3 regions of the Staphylococcus sp. GDY8P57P genome follow, and region 2 is predicted to be linked to each of the others. Evidence: riboswitches for the same ligand, from Rfam matches in the RefSeq annotation. Region 2 holds a riboswitch; each other region holds the start of a gene.
What was found. A riboswitch is a leader RNA that binds a small molecule or an ion and turns the genes downstream of it on or off. The one in region 2 is predicted to bind thiamine pyrophosphate.

Region 1 (5,778 bases), on a different contig from region 2:
ATTGGCGAAGTAAGTTTGGACAATTAAGAATGCCGCACTGACAGACCAATATAGACCTAAAGCTGACGCCGAACTTAATGAAATCCAGATGATCATAATTGGTGATACAATCATCATCATGTAAGTCATTTGACGTTGTTCTTGAGGCATTTGTTTACTTGATACCCAAGCTTGGATAAAGTAAAGCACACCGGCAATAATAGTAATCCAAATATCAGGATGAACTAAATTGAACCATAAGAAGTGTGGATGTTCTGCAATTCCGCCACCAATACGGTAACGTAATACGAAGTATAATCCCATAACAACTGGCATTTGAATTAATACTGGTAAACAGCCTAATGCACTCTTCATTGGATTAATATCGTATTTCTTATAAACTTCCATCATTTCTTGGTTTGCTGCCATTTTCTCTTCTTGAGTTCGTGCACGTTTAACTTTTTCTTGCACACCATCAACTTCTGGCTTAGCAACTTTCATTTTTTCACGCATCATATGACTATTTTTATAGTTTGATAACATGAATGGTAACAAGATAACACGAATTACTAAAACTAATACGATAATTGCAATACCGTAATCATCATTAAATACTGAATGGCCTAACCAATGTAAAACTCTAGCCATTGGTTCTACGAATGTATTATAGAAAAATCCATCTCTATTACTAGATTTTGAATAATCACACCCGGCTAAAAAGACCATTACCCCTAATAACAAAGGTAGTAACGCTTTCTTCTTCATTTTTACACCTCTATTGATATATTCACATAGGGATTATTTTATCATAGTAACCGTGTACTAGAAAACAAAAAAAGAAAAATTTTCTTATTTATTTGAAATAATTTTTCATTATAGTAACAGTCTTGTCAATATTATGACTACGTGCAATCGCCGAAATAACTGAAACACCGTCTGCACCATTTTGAGCAATAGGTTCAATATTGTCTTCTGTTATACCTCCAATTGCTACCATAGGTAACGAAGGATTGATCTTTTTTAATGTGGCAATCATAGCGGGACCTACTGGTGCACTCGCATCATTTTTAGAAATTGTTGCAAACATCGGTCCAACACCAATATAATCAACATGATCTAAATCGGATTGATTATATTCTTCCTCGTTGCCAATGCTAAGTCCTATGATTTTATTTTCGAACCGCTTAGCAAATGACTTCACATTTTCATCATCTTGCCCTACATGAATACCGTCTGCATTTATTTTTTCAGCTAAATCAACATCGTCATTTACAATAAACGGTACATGATAGTCATGACATAAATTTAATAACTCAATTGCTAAATTTTCTTTATCAGCACCGTCTAATGACGTGGGTCCTTTTTCACGAAATTGAAAAAGCGTGATACCGGCATTTAAGGCATGCTTCACTATTTCTCTAATATCTTTTCCCTCTGGAATATCTTGCGTACCGCAAATAAAATAAACATTTAATCGTGATGGATTAAACATTTTACTCCACCTCTTGTCTTTTGACTTGTTGTTGGTAGGTATTAAAATCAATGACATACATTTGATCTAATAATTTAGATAAAAATGTACCTGGTCCATTTACTTGTTGATCTTGTTCAGCGCGTTCAGCAGCAATATTATAGATGCTAACCGCTTCTTCTAACACTTGTAGAGATGGCGTTTCTTCTCTAAATAAGAAACTTGCTACAATGCCCCCAAGTAAGCATCCAGCACCAGTAATCTTGGCTAATAATGGTGACCCATTAGATAACTTCACCACTTTATTATTTTGGACAATAACATCTTCTTTACCAGTTAACACGATGGCTGTATTCAATTTCTCATGGGCACGCTTAGCTATTTCAACAACGTCTAAGTCAGTTTCACCATCCGTACCTTTCATCGTTGTTGTTGCATCTACTAACGTTAAAATTTCAGAAGCATTACCTTTAATAACTGATACTTTCACTTCTGATAAGAATTTTTGGCAAAATGCTTTGCGATACGAAGAAGCACCAACTGCTACTGGATCAAATACAATGGGTGTTCCTTGCTGATTCGCTATTTTACCTATTTCCAAAATGTCTTGTTCATTTGCCTTAGTCATCGTACCAATATTAATAAGTAACGCCCCTGCAACTTTATAAAATTCTTCCGCTTCTTCAGGTGCTTCACTCATTGCTGGACTAGCACCAATGCTAAGTAATCCATTTGCCGTAAAGTTTTTCACGACATCATTTGTATAACAGACAACTAAAGGATTCTCTTGTCTTAAACGTTCCAAATTATTCATCATCTAATCCAACCTTCTTCATATATGCAAAATGGTTTACCGGTCCTCTACCTTGACCAATTTCTGGCGTATATTGAATACTCAATGAAATAAATTTCTTCGCTTTTTTAACCGCTTCATAGATAGATTTACCTTTAGCCAGTTCTGCAGTAATCACTGCTGAGAATGTACATCCAGTTCCGTGCGTATGTTTAGTGTCAAAGCGTTGATCTTCAAAGGTATACACATCATCCTTAGTAAATAAGAAGTCTTTAGCATTGTTTAAATCTGCAGAGTGTCCACCTTTTATGACAACGCCTTTACTGCCTATTTCATTAATAAAGATATTGCCTGCTTTACGAATATTTTCTTCCGTGTCTATTTTAATGCCTGTTATTTCCTCTGCTTCAGGAATATTAGGCGTGACGACATCTGCTAAAGGTAGTAATGTATTCTGTAAATGTTTCTTGGTTTCATCATCCATTAACGAATCGCCACTCTTAGCTAACATGACTGGATCGATAACGTATGGAATATCTGAATGTTGTCTCAAATATTGTTGAATTAACGCCATTGTTTCATGAGTCGCAATCATACCTGTTTTAATAGCGTGTGGTAATTCGTCATTGAAGACGCTATCTAATTGTTCTTGAACCCAACTTGTCTCAAGATTATGGATATGTTGTACCCCTTTAGTATTTTGCGCAACGATACTTGTAATAGCTGCCATGCCGTAGACACCACAGGCATGAAATGATTTTAAATCGGCCATTACACCAGCGCCACCTGATGGATCAGTTCCCGCGATTGTTAAAGCGATTTTAGGTTTATGCATTTTTGTCGCCTCCGAAGTTCCATTGTTCGTTAGTATAAGCCATATTAAAGAAATTACGTTCGTGAATCGTACTTTGTAAGAAACTTTCTTTAATATCATGCTTTTCTTGTTCTGTACAATTTGCTGTTAATTCATCTAATAAATTATCAAATACTTCTATTAATGGACGCATTTCTGTACTATAGAAATCAAACCATTTTGCAGTTACAGAATCTCTATTTAGATTTTGATCCTCTAATGCCATTTTAGCTACAACTTCATATACATAAGGGCATGGTGCCATTGCAGCTATTGTATACGCCGCATTCTCATGTGCATAGGCATGATAATACATATGTTTAATGTAATGATCACCGCTTGGAGGCCATACTTTTTCTTTAACAATTTCTTCATAAGGTTCATTAATGTAATCTGCTAAAATTTCATGTGCCTCAACTTCACCATCTAGCATAAATTCAATTTGTTCAACTAAAAATTTAACATCTTTCATTGTTGGTGCTTTTGGGATAAGAAGTGCATACAAATTTGTAAATTCCTTTAAATATGATGCATCCGCTCTTAAATATTGACGTACTGCTTGAGCGTCTAACTTCCCTTTTAAAAGGTCTTGAATAAACCCATCATTATAGATATCTTCAATAATAGGTTGTGAAGCCTCTTTAATCTCAGTTGAAAATGTCATAGTCATATCCTCCTTAAAATTAAAAAATGCTACATTTCAACGTAGAAATGTAGCTATCATTCAATAAAGAGAACATAACATATACATTACTACTTTCCTACGTTGGCATTAACCAAATCAGGTTATAAGGGTCTGAATTTAATCATCTCAGCCATTGGCAATGGCTCCCCTAGTAGCATTATCTTATTAATTTAACGATATCAAATTGATTAGGATTTATCAAATAAAACAGAAAGCGAGAGGACAGAAATAAAATAAACTCATTGTTCTCCCTAGCTTACTTTGCTTGTAGCATTTCTTAGTGAAATTCTCTTTGTTGGGGCCCGCCCGCAAGGATAACTAGTGCTAAAAAAGCTTGATTTAAGCGTATTTTCAAATCAGTCATCTATTGTCAAAATGAAAAAGCAGGCTGAGACACTTTATTATGTCCCAGCCTACTCAATTAATATTATTATATTGCTAAATTAAGCAGTTACCCATTGTGATGGACCTGCAGTATTATATAATTTAACAGCAGCAGCATCTTGAACGTGTTCTGGTGCTTGTGCTGGTGATACACCTTTATATTGAGCAGGTGCTACTGAATCCCAAGTTGATTGTAAGAATTGATATTTACCTGCTGCACCTGAACTTGGATTAATAGCAGTAATGTCGCCACCTGATTCACGTTGTGCAATTTGTTGTAAATGACTGTTTACATTTACAGAAGAACCACTTGAAGCACTTGAGTTAGAAGTTGTAGCTTCAGTTTGTGGTTGTTGTGTTTGTTGAGTTTGTGGTGCTTGTTGTACTTGTGTTGGTTGAGCTTGACTAGATTGTTGTGAAGAAGCTACTTGTTCAGCTGAAGTTTGGTTAGTAGCAGCTGATGCTTGTTCACTAACATCTTGTTGTGGTGAAACTAAGCCTGTTTGTGCATAGTTCCAACTCCAGTTAGTACCATCTGATTCGAAATGATAAGTGAAACCTTCATAATCAAATGTTACGTTATATGCACCTTCTTGGATAGGGCTATTATTTAATGATTGATCATTTGATTGTGCTAATTGTGCTAATTCAGCTTTATTTACTTGAGCTTCGCTCGCATCTGCGTGTCCAGCGTTGCCAGCAACTACTCCTAAACCTACTGCTAATGATGAAGCAATAATTGTCTTTTTCATAATTATATATATCCTCCTAGATTTGTTTGTGTCTTAATAATAAATTTTACAAGTAACACTTTAACATCCATAAAACCATAGTAGGTTACAGTGAAATAAAAAAAGCCAGTACTTTTTTACATCCAAATTACAAACGTACTGTAATCCTATTTTTTAGTTATGGACTTTCATGACGGTTTTGAGTAGCTATATATATAAGTATCTCTTGTAATACTAATGAAATCTTTCAGATAATTATATTAAAAATTTAAGAACCTCTCTTATAAAATTGATAATATAAGAGAGGCCATGAGTATAATTAAAGAAGTTATTTATAGTAAATAGGGATGGAGTTAATAGAACATTAGTTTATATCAATCACTTCTAGGTGATCGTATGAATAAGTGTCTTCATTGAATGAGGTGTCAGGGAGAATATCATTATTTTTGGATTTGGGGGACATAAATTTAATTGTTTCAACATATAATTCGGTCACAAATTGCGTTTGGCCCTCTTTATCGTATTTACGTGATCTCATTTGACCAGTAATACCTACTAAAGCGCCTTGCTCAGTATACAATTCAATATTGGTAGCTGTTTTACCAAAAGCTTTACAAAATATATAATCACAAGCTATTTCATTGTTGTCATCTTTATAATTACGTTCTGTTGCAACACAGAACGTGGCTATCTTCACCTCCTCTTTCTCAAATATTTGTGCCTTTTTGGTCAACCGACCTACTATCACAATCTTGTTTAGCATGTGTCACCTCCTTCTACAACTATAGTATTCATTTATAACTATGGCGTCAAAATTCTATTTTTAAGATTTTTATTCCTATTAATACTCAAAGTTTGATATATTTAAAGAAAATAATTGTA
Region 2 (5,778 bases):
TAATCGACCTCCTCTGTCGCCACTTATACTAACAAATCTTATACGGTATTTTAATATCTTTTTCAGAGATTTAAGGTAGACTTAATGTTCGCATGTACACGTTCACATTAGCGCGCTCTGACATTATAAAAGCTATGAGGAAACCTTGCATTATCGGTTTCTTCATAGCTTATTTTAACTAGATTGAAGTGATTATTGAGGTCCTGGATTGCGTTTCATCTTCACATATTGAGAGATACTGTATAGTATAATTCCGAACCAAATAAGTGCGAACGTAACTAATTGTTGTGCGTCAAAATGTTCTTTAAAGGCAAAGATACCTAAGAAGAACATGATCGTTGGTCCAACGTATTGAATAAATCCTGTTAGAGATAAAGGAATTCGTTTAGCACCTGCTGAGAATAAAATTAATGGAATGGCTGTTACTGCCCCTGAGAATAGTAGCCAGAAGGTATCCATGTTCATACCGACTGATGACGTTCCTGTCTTCCATAAATAAATCATATAAATTAATCCCGCTGGCGCTGTGACGATACATTCAATCGCAATACTGCTGATGGCTTCGATTTTAACAATCTTCTTCAACAAGCCATAAATGCCGAATGAGAAAGCAAGCATTAATGAGATAACTGGAAATTCTCCAACGCGTATCGTCATATAGAGTACTCCGATTGCCGCAAATACGATGGCTAAAGATTCAAATTTATTAAACCTTTCTTTTAGGAAAATAAACGCCAATAATATACTGACTAATGGATTAATGTAATAACCTAAACTAGATTGAAGGACGTGGCCATTAGATACAGCCCAAATGAACGTTCCCCAGTTCACCGTAATCACATAACCGGCAATAATGATGACGATAAGTTCAATTGGATGTGAGAATAGATGTTGCAAATCACGCTTGAATGTTTGTGATTTCTTTAAAACGACGATCATTAGAATCATAAAGATCATGGATAATACAATGCGATAAGCTAAGATTTCAAATGCACTAACGCCACCAATTAATTTCCAATAAATTGGCAAGATTCCCCATAGTACATATGCCCCTAACGCATATAGAATCCCTTTTTTGAATTCAGTATTGGAATTCATCCAAACCCTCCTATCGGTATAACCCTGGAAATATGTATTTAGTAATACAACTATGGTACCAATAGTTAAGAAGGTTAGATATATAAACTGCTCAAAATCTCTTAAATTCCCAATGAATCAGGTCGAATTAACCCGAATTTAGACATCCATCACTCTAACATCACACAACCCGAAGTCTTACCCTTTAATTCAAAAATAATAATGGCAGTGACTACACAAGCCACTGCTATAAGGTAATTCTGTATTATTGATAGATTTTGTTGCCTGATTTTCTAAACTCTTCGTCTTTTTCTCTCATACCTTCTAATTGTTCTTTATATGAATCACGAATCTCATGTGACAATTTCATTGAACAGAATTTGGGTCCACACATACTACAGAAATGTGCAATTTTTGCAGCTTCAGCGGGTAAGGTTTCATCATGAAATTCTCTTGCGCGTTCTGGGTCTAATGATAAATTGAATTGATCTATCCAACGGAATTCAAAGCGTGCTTTACTAATCGCATCATCGCGAACCGTAGCACCTGGTAAGCCTTTCGCTAAGTCGGCTGCATGCGCTGCGATTTTATATGTTACAACACCATCACGAACATCGTCTTTATTTGGTAAACCAAGATGTTCTTTAGGTGTTACGTAACATAACATCGCTGTGCCATAACTTGCAATTTGGGCTGCACCAATGGCAGATGTTATATGATCATATGCTGGCGCGATATCAGTGACTAAGGGGCCTAATGTATAGAATGGTGCTTCTTTACAATAGAAATCTGCTAAATCCTGGTTCTCTTTTATTTTATACATTGGGATATGTCCTGGTCCTTCAATCATGACTTGCACATCATGTTTCCAAGCAATTTCAGTTAATTCACCTAGTGTTTTAAGTTCTGCAATTTGGCTTTCATCGTTAGCATCATAAATTGAACCTGGACGTAAACCGTCTCCTAGAGATACTGCCACATCATATTTGTTTAAGATTTTACAAATATCTTCAAAATGCGTATATAAGAAACTTTCTTCATGATGTGCAAGACACCATTGCGCAATAATTGATCCTCCACGCGATACAATACCTGTTAAACGATTGACAGTTAGTGGAATGTAATGTAACAACAAGCCAGCATGAATCGTGAAGTAGTCGACACCTTGTTCGGCTTGTTCAATTAACGTATCTCGATAAACTTCCCAAGTTAAGTCTTCAGCTACACCGTTTACCTTTTCCAAAGCTTGATAAATTGGTACCGTACCTACTGGAACTGGTGAATTACGAATCAAATATTCGCGAGTAGAATGGATGTTCTTACCTGTCGACAAATCCATCATCGTATCTGCACCCCAGTGAATTGCCCACACCAATTTCTCGATTTCCGCTTCAATCGAAGATGAAACGATGGAGTTACCAATGTTCGCATTAATCTTAACTTTAAAATTCTTTCCAATAATCATCGGTTCTGATTCAGGATGATTGATGTTACTCGGTATAATCGCACGTCCTCTCGCAATTTCTTCTCTCACAAATTCTGGGTCTACTTGTTCACGAATCGCAACGAATTCCATTTCTTTAGTGATAATGCCTTGTTTCGCATAATGCATTTGGGTTACAACTTTATCTTTCATTGCACGTTTCGGTTGATAATGAAAAGGGTGTGCTACATAGTTTTTATGACCATCTTTCTTAAAGCCATTATCAATCGATTGAACCTTGCGTCCTTCATAGCATACGACATCTTCACGTTCAGCAATCCATGATCTTCTATTTTTTGGAATCCCTCGATTAACATTTACCTCATAACTCTCATCATGGTAAGGTCCCGCTGTATCGTACACTATTATTGGTTCATTTTTAAATGAACTACTTTCAAGTTGCGTATCCGACAACTCAATTTCACGAAATGGAACTTTGATTTCGTCGTTCTTTCCTGTTTTAAAGATTCGTTTGCTCGCTGGAAAATTCTTTTTAAAATTAATCAATTCTTGTTTCATATACATAACCTTCCTATGCCACTAGGTATATCTCAAATGACTGATCAATACATGCACAAAAAAACATTCAGCTGAACACTGAATGCATAAGAAAATAAGCAAAGTATATTAAACAAATTTATATGTATCTTAAATTATTAAAGTGAAAGTGAACAAACCTTTTAACTTTAATATCTTTTAGTCTAAATGTACTCACTTGCTTCCCTACGCTAGTATTAACTAGATCAGGTACGAAGGGTTGGAGTTTTAAACTCCTTTCAGCCACTTAAAGCACCCCTAGCAGATGATATTGTATTACAAGCATAATTGTACCAAACGTGTCATATTACTACAAATTAAGATTTATTGTGCATAGAAAAACAGTGGTCTTAATAACCACTGTCTAAAATTCTATTTACTTAACTTATCCACCAAAGAATAAATCAATAATATCACTTGTTCTATTTTTATCAGTTTTATAAAACTCTGTATAACCACAATTCTTGCAAGTGATTGTTTTAAAGTTGTTATGTTGGACATCAAACATCTTAGATAGTCCAGAACCTGTTGCCGATAGTGTCCCCTCTTCCACTTCTGTATGTCCACATTTCACACAGCCGTTTCCTGCATTCCCAGTCATACACAACACTCCTTTATTGTTTCTTACTTATTTTATAGCCTATTTATTAATCGCTAATCTTTAGATATTAAATATCTCCAGTTGAATTACACGTTTGTTTTAAAGATGTTTGACATCACTCTTTTAATTCTCAAATTATAGATAAGTCATCTTATAAATAACAATCTAAATTCAGGATTTTCGGCAAAATATATGCAAAACTTGGCTTTCAGATTTGCTCGCTAATTACTTCTATCCAAACCCTAAACCCATTCTCCATGACCTTGCCACACTGTTGTCACATTTACTGTGACAAAGTGGCATTTTCTTTATGTTGAAGACGCTTTCTTACGCCCTTACAATTGAAGTATCAAATCAGAATAAAAAAAGAGGTGTAGTTATGGCTCAAACAGAGACACAAGAGAAAAAAGGTCTCGGCCGTAAAGTTCAAGCGTTTGGTTCATTCCTTAGTAGTATGATTATGCCAAACATCGGTGCGTTTATCGCATGGGGCTTTATTGCTGCGATTTTCATTGATAATGGCTGGTATCCTAATAAAGAATTATCTCAATTAGCAGGACCAATGATCACGTACTTAATTCCATTACTTATCGCATTTAGTGGTGGTCGTTTAATTCACGACTTACGTGGTGGTATCGTTGCAGCGACAGCAACTATGGGGGTTATTGTTGCATTACCAGATACACCAATGTTACTTGGCGCAATGATTATGGGACCACTTGTTGGTTGGTTAATGAAGAAAGTTGACCAATTCTTACAACCTAGAACACCACAAGGCTTTGAAATGTTATTCAATAACTTCTCAGCAGGTATTCTAGCATTCATTATGACAATCCTTGGCTTCAAACTATTGGCGCCAATTATGCAATTCATCATGCACATCTTATCAGTAGCAGTTGAATTCTTAGTACACTTACACTTATTACCAATTGTAAGTATCATCGTAGAACCAGCTAAAATTTTATTCCTTAACAACGCGATTAACCATGGTGTATTCACACCACTTGGTACTGACCAAGCCGCAAGTGCAGGTCAATCTATTCTATTCGCAATCGAATCAAACCCTGGACCAGGTATCGGTATCTTATTAGCGTACATGATCTTCGGTAAAGGTACTGCTAAAGCAACTTCATATGGTGCAGGTATCATCCACTTCTTCGGTGGTATTCATGAAATTTACTTCCCATATGTATTAATGCGTCCATTATTATTCATCGCTGTTATTTTAGGTGGTATGACTGGCGTAGCAACTTACCAAGCAACTGGTTTCGGATTCAAGAGTCCGGCTTCACCAGGTTCATTCATCGTGTATTGCTTAAATGCACCTAAAGGCGAATTCTTACACATGGTATTAGGCGTATTCTTAGCAGCACTTGTTTCATTCGTAGTTGCCGCATTAATTATGAAATTAACTAAAGAACCTAAACAAGATTTAGAAGCAGCAACAGCAAAAATGGAATCTACTAAAGGTAAAAAATCTAGCGTGTCATCTAAATTAACTGGTGCCACTACTGGTACTGGCGCAGCTGGCGTAGCAGCAAACAAAGCTGAAGGTGACAATCATACAGAAGCTTCATCAGAAGACGAAGAAGAAGACTTACTTGATAACTACAACACTGAAGACGTAGACGCGCATGACTATAGCAATGTTGACCATGTTATTTTCGCATGTGATGCGGGTATGGGTTCTAGTGCAATGGGTGCAAGTATGTTACGTAATAAATTTAAAAAAGCAGGCATTTCAGACGTTAACGTTACAAATACTGCAATTAACCAATTACCAAATAATGCACAACTTGTTATTACACAAAAAACATTAACCGACCGTGCAATCAAACAAGTTCCAAACGCAATTCATATCTCAGTGGATAACTTCTTAAATTCTCCACGTTATGAAGAATTATTAAACAACTTGAAGAAAGATCAAGACAAAGCATAATTAAATAGTTTAGGAGTCGAACATAGCGCGATTGCTTCCTATGTTCAGACTTCCTTCAAAGGGGGGACACACCATGTTAATGAGTACACGTGAAAAGGAAATCATTGAACTGCTAATTAAGTATTACGGTCAATACGTCAC
Region 3 (5,778 bases), on a different contig from region 2:
AATTCGTTCTTTCACATCATCCCCAAGCGTATTCACTTGTTTGTGATCTAGACCATAAATTTTATTAACATCTTCAATAATGTCTCGCATTAATTTAATATCTACGCCAAAGTCTAGTCCAGGAATTGGCACAATACTCATGCTTGATGATAATAATGATTTTTTCTTCACAATTGTTTCCGCTTTTGCTCTGCGTTCAGCTAATTCTTCTTTAGTAGTCGGTAAGTTACTTTTTTCTTTAATTTCTTCAATATTTAAAACTTTGTTTCCAACTTTATTTGTAACGCCACTTGTAAATTTATTCATAATGCCCATTTAAAGACACACCTTTCTTAAATCATTCATTAAACATGTATACCCATTTTTAATGATTTAATGCTTGATATTAATAAATACAGCTTTTAAGTATTTTGACGGCTTATAGTGTGGGTGCGTTTTAAAATCCTTAGGCAACCCCATAACTTCCTCAATATCATATGCTACATCTGCTTCATTAAGTGTAGTTTTAATAACATTTTTAAAGGCTTTCAATGAAAAAGCACTTGAATTTGTACATAATAATAGAGACCCATTTGGAGCAAGTATATTTAATGCACCATTAATTAAATCATCGTAATTCTTTTGTACTGAAAATGTCTTCTTCTTATTACGAGCAAAACTCGGTGGATCAATCACAATCGTATCGTATACTTTGCCGTGTCGCGCAGCATAATTGTAAAAATCAAATGTATCCATTACATAAATATACTGGCTCTTAGGATCAATACCATTTAAACCAAAGTTTTCTTCCGTTAAACTACGTGAACGATTGGCTAAATCCACACTTGTTGTTGTAGTCGCATTTTTAGCAGCTACAACCGAAAATGCACCAGTATAACTAAATAAATTAAGTATATGCTTATCTTTTGCAAAGTGGTCTCGTAATTTCTTTCTGACTTCTTTTTGATCTAGGAAAATGCCTGTCATCAAGCCATCATCTAAATCTACATTATAAAATGTGAAATTTTCCTCTATAACTATTGGAAATTCAGGCGTTTCTCCTAATACATGTCCACCTGTATATTCAGAATCTTTAAAACGCATTTTTTCAAAAATTGACTTAAATGGAAATACTTTCTGAATCGCTTCAATGACATTATAGCGGAATTTATATATTCCTTTTGAGTACCATTGAATCAATAAATGGCCATCGTAGTTGTCAATCGTTAATCCACCAACGCCATCGCCTTCTGCATTGAATAATCTAAACGCATTAGTACCTTCGATATGATAATAATAGTCACGTTCTTGTAATGCAATTTCAAATCTTTTTTCGAAAAAAGATGTATTAATTGTTTCATTTTGATCGTAGCTTAATATCCAACCTAGCCCCTTATGTTGGCGTCCAACATATGCGGTTGCAATGTACTGTTCTTGACCATTCATAATGTAAAATAAGTCGCCTTCTTTTAAATGATCATTGTTATAAATATCCGCTTCATCTACTAGCGGATAGTAATTCAAATACTTTGTTTCTTTACCTCTATTTAATGTGGCTATTTTCATTTTCAAACGCTCCTATTTAGATTGTTTTAAGTTTGAATTTTATACAATACTCTCGTTATCATTCAACACTAGTTTAACAAATATAAAATTATCATTACACAAAACAACATTAAACAAAAAAGGCGGAACGTGAAGTCTATTTCGTCACCATAGATTTCACGTTACCACCTTATCAAAATTAAACGCATTAAGGTCTTTCTCTCAATTGTAACGTAAATGCGATAATAACCGCTATCAACATTAAGATTAACGTTGGAGTTATAAAGATTGATAATAATAATCCATGAATCATAATGTTTACAAATTCAGTTAACAATTTAAAGAATAGAATACTAACCATAAAGAGTTGTAAATAATAATATTTACCTCTTAAGAAATGTGTAAATGTCGTTGCAATATAAGTGATAATAACTAGCATTAATAATAATAAAGTTACCCATTCAACAACATATTGTGTTTGAGATAGTTCCCATTCACCTGATACAAATAAAGCATTTCTGTTATTAAATTCAATAAATGTAAATAGGAATAAAATGAAACCACAGAATATTTCTACATACGCTGGTTTAATCCATTTCGGCCGTCTCATCCAATTAGGAATATCATCTTCTTCAATATTAAATACATTTTTGAATTTATTCTTAAATTTATCACGTTTTGATCTGATTTTTTCTAAATCGACACTTCTTCTCGTCTTACGTGCATATTCTGATGTTTTATCTTGAAGCTGTTTAAAATGAACTTTAGACTGATTCGAAACATTTCCTTTACTTGTTCTTGATAATTCTGGTTCTTCTTCTCCCAATTCTTCTTTAGTCAATGGTAAGGATCTTCTTAAGAATAAGAAATTCCAAATTGAAGCTTGCGCTAATAACCACATTACTAAGAAAAATGTATTTACACTTAAAATATCTATTGGTGCAATTTCATTGGCATCAATTTTGCCGTATAAAGAAATTTGAGTAATTAAATAACTTATTCCATAAGAAAAGATAATCCATAAGTAATGATTTTTTCTATTAGCAACATTAAGTTCATCTTTATATACAATGTAGCCTGTGTGAATAATAAAAGGAATAATAAAAATAATTGCCCAAAAACTATATACTTGAGTCATTAAAGTAATTGAAATGAGGAAGTATAAAATCCCAATAATTAAAAAGAAAATTGAGATGTCGTAATCATATTTCGTAGTTCTATATAATGCATAACCAATAAGCATTACAAGAATACCAAACAGAATAATTATGACTGCACTAATAATAGGAAAGTTGCCTATGAACCTACTCATCACTCTAATAATTTCACTGAAGAATGCATTAAGGAAATCCCATAAATTATGAATTTTTAATTCAACTTTATCTTTATCCTTTAATTGATTAATTAAAGGTAAATTTATAAGTATTATGAGACCCGTGAAGAGTGAAACGATACCGACAATATAACTAAAAATAATCTCGGTGTGTTTCTTAAGAAAAGACATACTGTTCACCTCAAAATTCATTATATAGTAAGATGTTAATCTTGTCTTTATTAAACAATAAAATACATCTTGAGACCTATATAAGTTTATCCTAGTTTTATATGGGTAAACTTAAATTGTAAACATTAATCTAACAAGGAGTGTTCATTATGACAAACGAAGATGCTAAAAAAGCAAAAGAAGTAGAAGAAAAATTAAAAGAACAAAAAGAAGAAAAAACTGATGACATCGAACAAACTAAAAAAGATGTTCAAGACACTTTAGATTAATTACTAAAGCAATTATTTATAAAGGCTACAGTTTCACTCATTCATTTGCGTAGCTAACCGAACTGAGAAGGCGCTTAATTCAAGCTTTTATCAGTTCTAGTCACCCTTGCGGGCGGGGCCCCAACAAAGAGAATTTCATAAAGAAATTCTACAAGCAAAGCAAGTTGGGGTCGGGGCCCCAACAAAGAGAATTTCATCAAGAAATTCTACAAGCAAAGCAAGTTGGGGTCGGGGCCCCAACAAAGAGAATTTCATCAAGAAATTCTACAAACAAAGCAAGCTGGGAGTCGGGGCCCCAACACAAAAAATCACGAAAGTGATTTTACAAGCAAAGCAGGTTGGGGATACGACGAATTTAAAAGAATTCTGTCCCACTCCCATCGATTTTTCTTTCATTTTATTTAATTTAATTAAAATCGCCTTGACATTAATTCATAAAAGTCATACATTTAAAATAAATTAAATATAAAACGCACTAGGGGTGTGTATACTGAGATGAGGTTTTACCTCGAACCCTTTGAACCTGAACTAGTTAAAACTAGCGTAGGAAAGTGTTGCTAATATAAATAATTGTAGTAAATACATATAAAACTTTTTATTTAAATTCACGCACAACTTTCTACGGATGGTTGTGCGTTTTTTTAGGAGGAAATATCATGTCAAAAGGTTTAAAGCTTTCAGAAATCCTTGTAACTGTTCTGATTGCAGTAGTATTTGCGATAATTTATAACTTATGGTGGTTTGCGTATAACGTGGCGCAAGTTGCCGGTGTTCATATTGAACAATTAACATATGGCGTATGGTTTATGGCAGCTATCGTCGCATATTTAATTATTCCTAAACCTGGTATTGCACTTATTGCAGAGTTTGCTGCAGGTGCTGGTGAAACAATTGTTATGGGGAAATTTGATATTCCTACAATTGTATATGCAATTCTTCAAGGTTTAGCTTGTGAAATTATTTTTGCTATTTTTAAATACAAATCTAGATCATTAATGGTTGCTGTATTAGCTGGATTAGCAACTGCATTAATTTCATTTCCAGTTGATTATTATTACGGTTATTTAGCTGAAGTCGCAGGATGGAATCTTCTTTTATTCATTATATTCCGTTCTATTAGCGGTATTGTCATTGCCGGCTTATTATCTTATCTCATTGTTAAAGCATTAGATCAAACAGGTGTGACGAAATTATTCCGCCCTGCTTCTCAAAAAGACTACGACAACCTATAAGGGGAAATTAAAGTGTTAAAAGCGAAAAATTTACGTCTGAAATATCCGAATGGCGAACGTAAAATCTTCGATAATTTGAATATTGAAATTAAAGATAAAGAAAAAGTGCTTTTACTAGGTCCTTCAGGATCTGGTAAAAGCACATTGCTTAATGTTTTAAGTGGCATTGTGCCAAATCTAATTGAGTTACCTATGAAATATGATGAACTTGAAATCGATCCACATTCTGGTGTCATCTTTCAAGATCCAGATACGCAGTTTTGTATGCCTAAAGTGTATGAAGAACTTGCTTTCGTTCTAGAAAATAAACAAGTACCACGCAATGAAATGGACGCACTTATAGAGAATGCTTTAGCATCGGTTGATTTAAATGTTACGGACAATACATTCGTTAATCATCTTAGTGGCGGTATGAAACAAAAGCTCGCTATTGTTGAAACTATTTTACAAGAAGCTAATACGCTTTTCTTAGATGAGCCTACTGCCATGTTAGATGTAGATGCTACAGCTGATTTGTGGCAACGACTTATTCAGTTATGGTCTGATCAAACTGTGCTTATTGTCGAACACAAAGTTGAACATATTTGGGAGCATGTCGATAGAGTCATCTTATTGAATTATGAAGGACAAATCATAGCAGATGGCACACCGGATTACATATTAAAAAACTGTGAGCATTTACTCACTGAATTTGGCGTTTGGCATCCTCATGCTTGGGATCATGCGCCAAAGCCGATTACATTTCCATCTAATGAAGCTGAAACATTATTTACTTTTAAGAATGGTCAAGTTATTCGTGGTAAAAAACAATTATTCCAGACATCCGAATTAAATGTTCATTCTGGAGAATGGATTACGATAACTGGGAAAAATGGTACAGGTAAAACAACACTGTTAGAATCAATGATGCAACTTATAAAATATGAAGGCACGATGGCTTATAAGAATACAATATTGAAGAAAATTAAAGATGCAGCCAAGCATATGTATCTCGTTTATCAAAACCCTGAATTACAATTTATAACAAATTCAGTTTATGAAGAAATATATATACATTATAATCATCAAGAACCTTCAATCGCTGAAAATGAAACGATGAAACTTTTAAAATTATTGCATTTAGAAGCTGTTAAAAACCAACATCCATTTGAATTATCTATGGGTCAGAAACGACGTCTTAGCGTAGCTACTGCACTAAGTTCAAAAGCCGATATCATCTTGCTAGATGAACCAACATTCGGACTGGATA

Region 1: another riboswitch for thiamine pyrophosphate. It lies ahead of tenA (thiaminase II); the one in region 2 lies ahead of thiC (phosphomethylpyrimidine synthase ThiC).
Region 3: another riboswitch for thiamine pyrophosphate. It lies ahead of KA878_RS06465 (ECF transporter S component); the one in region 2 lies ahead of thiC (phosphomethylpyrimidine synthase ThiC).

What each region holds. Positions count from the first base shown of each region.
Region 1 is NZ_JAESLK010000022.1:29,534-35,311, reverse strand. It holds gene yidC (membrane protein insertase YidC) at 1-744, opposite strand, end outside; gene thiE (thiamine phosphate synthase) at 833-1,471, opposite strand; gene thiM (hydroxyethylthiazole kinase) at 1,473-2,264, opposite strand; gene thiD (bifunctional hydroxymethylpyrimidine kinase/phosphomethylpyrimidine kinase) at 2,257-3,078, opposite strand; gene tenA (thiaminase II) at 3,071-3,760, opposite strand; TPP riboswitch at 3,838-3,941, opposite strand; gene KA878_RS09420 (transglycosylase family protein) at 4,225-4,917, opposite strand; gene KA878_RS09415 (single-stranded DNA-binding protein) at 5,261-5,659, opposite strand.
Region 2 is NZ_JAESLK010000007.1:98,485-104,262, forward strand. It holds gene KA878_RS03255 (stage II sporulation protein M) at 1-1, opposite strand, end outside; gene rarD (EamA family transporter RarD) at 193-1,098, opposite strand; gene thiC (phosphomethylpyrimidine synthase ThiC) at 1,343-3,079, opposite strand; TPP riboswitch at 3,264-3,367, opposite strand; gene KA878_RS03270 (zinc ribbon domain-containing protein) at 3,483-3,698, opposite strand; gene KA878_RS03275 (PTS mannitol transporter subunit IIBC) at 4,078-5,637, shown strand; gene KA878_RS03280 (BglG family transcription antiterminator) at 5,711-5,778, shown strand, end outside.
Region 3 is NZ_JAESLK010000018.1:247,179-252,956, forward strand. It holds gene KA878_RS06445 (hypothetical protein) at 1-315, opposite strand, end outside; gene KA878_RS06450 (class I SAM-dependent rRNA methyltransferase) at 373-1,545, opposite strand; gene auxA (lipoteichoic acid stability factor AuxA) at 1,733-3,028, opposite strand; gene graF (glycopeptide resistance-associated protein GraF) at 3,178-3,297, shown strand; TPP riboswitch at 3,765-3,864, shown strand; gene KA878_RS06465 (ECF transporter S component) at 3,954-4,529, shown strand; gene KA878_RS06470 (ABC transporter ATP-binding protein) at 4,542-5,778, shown strand, end outside.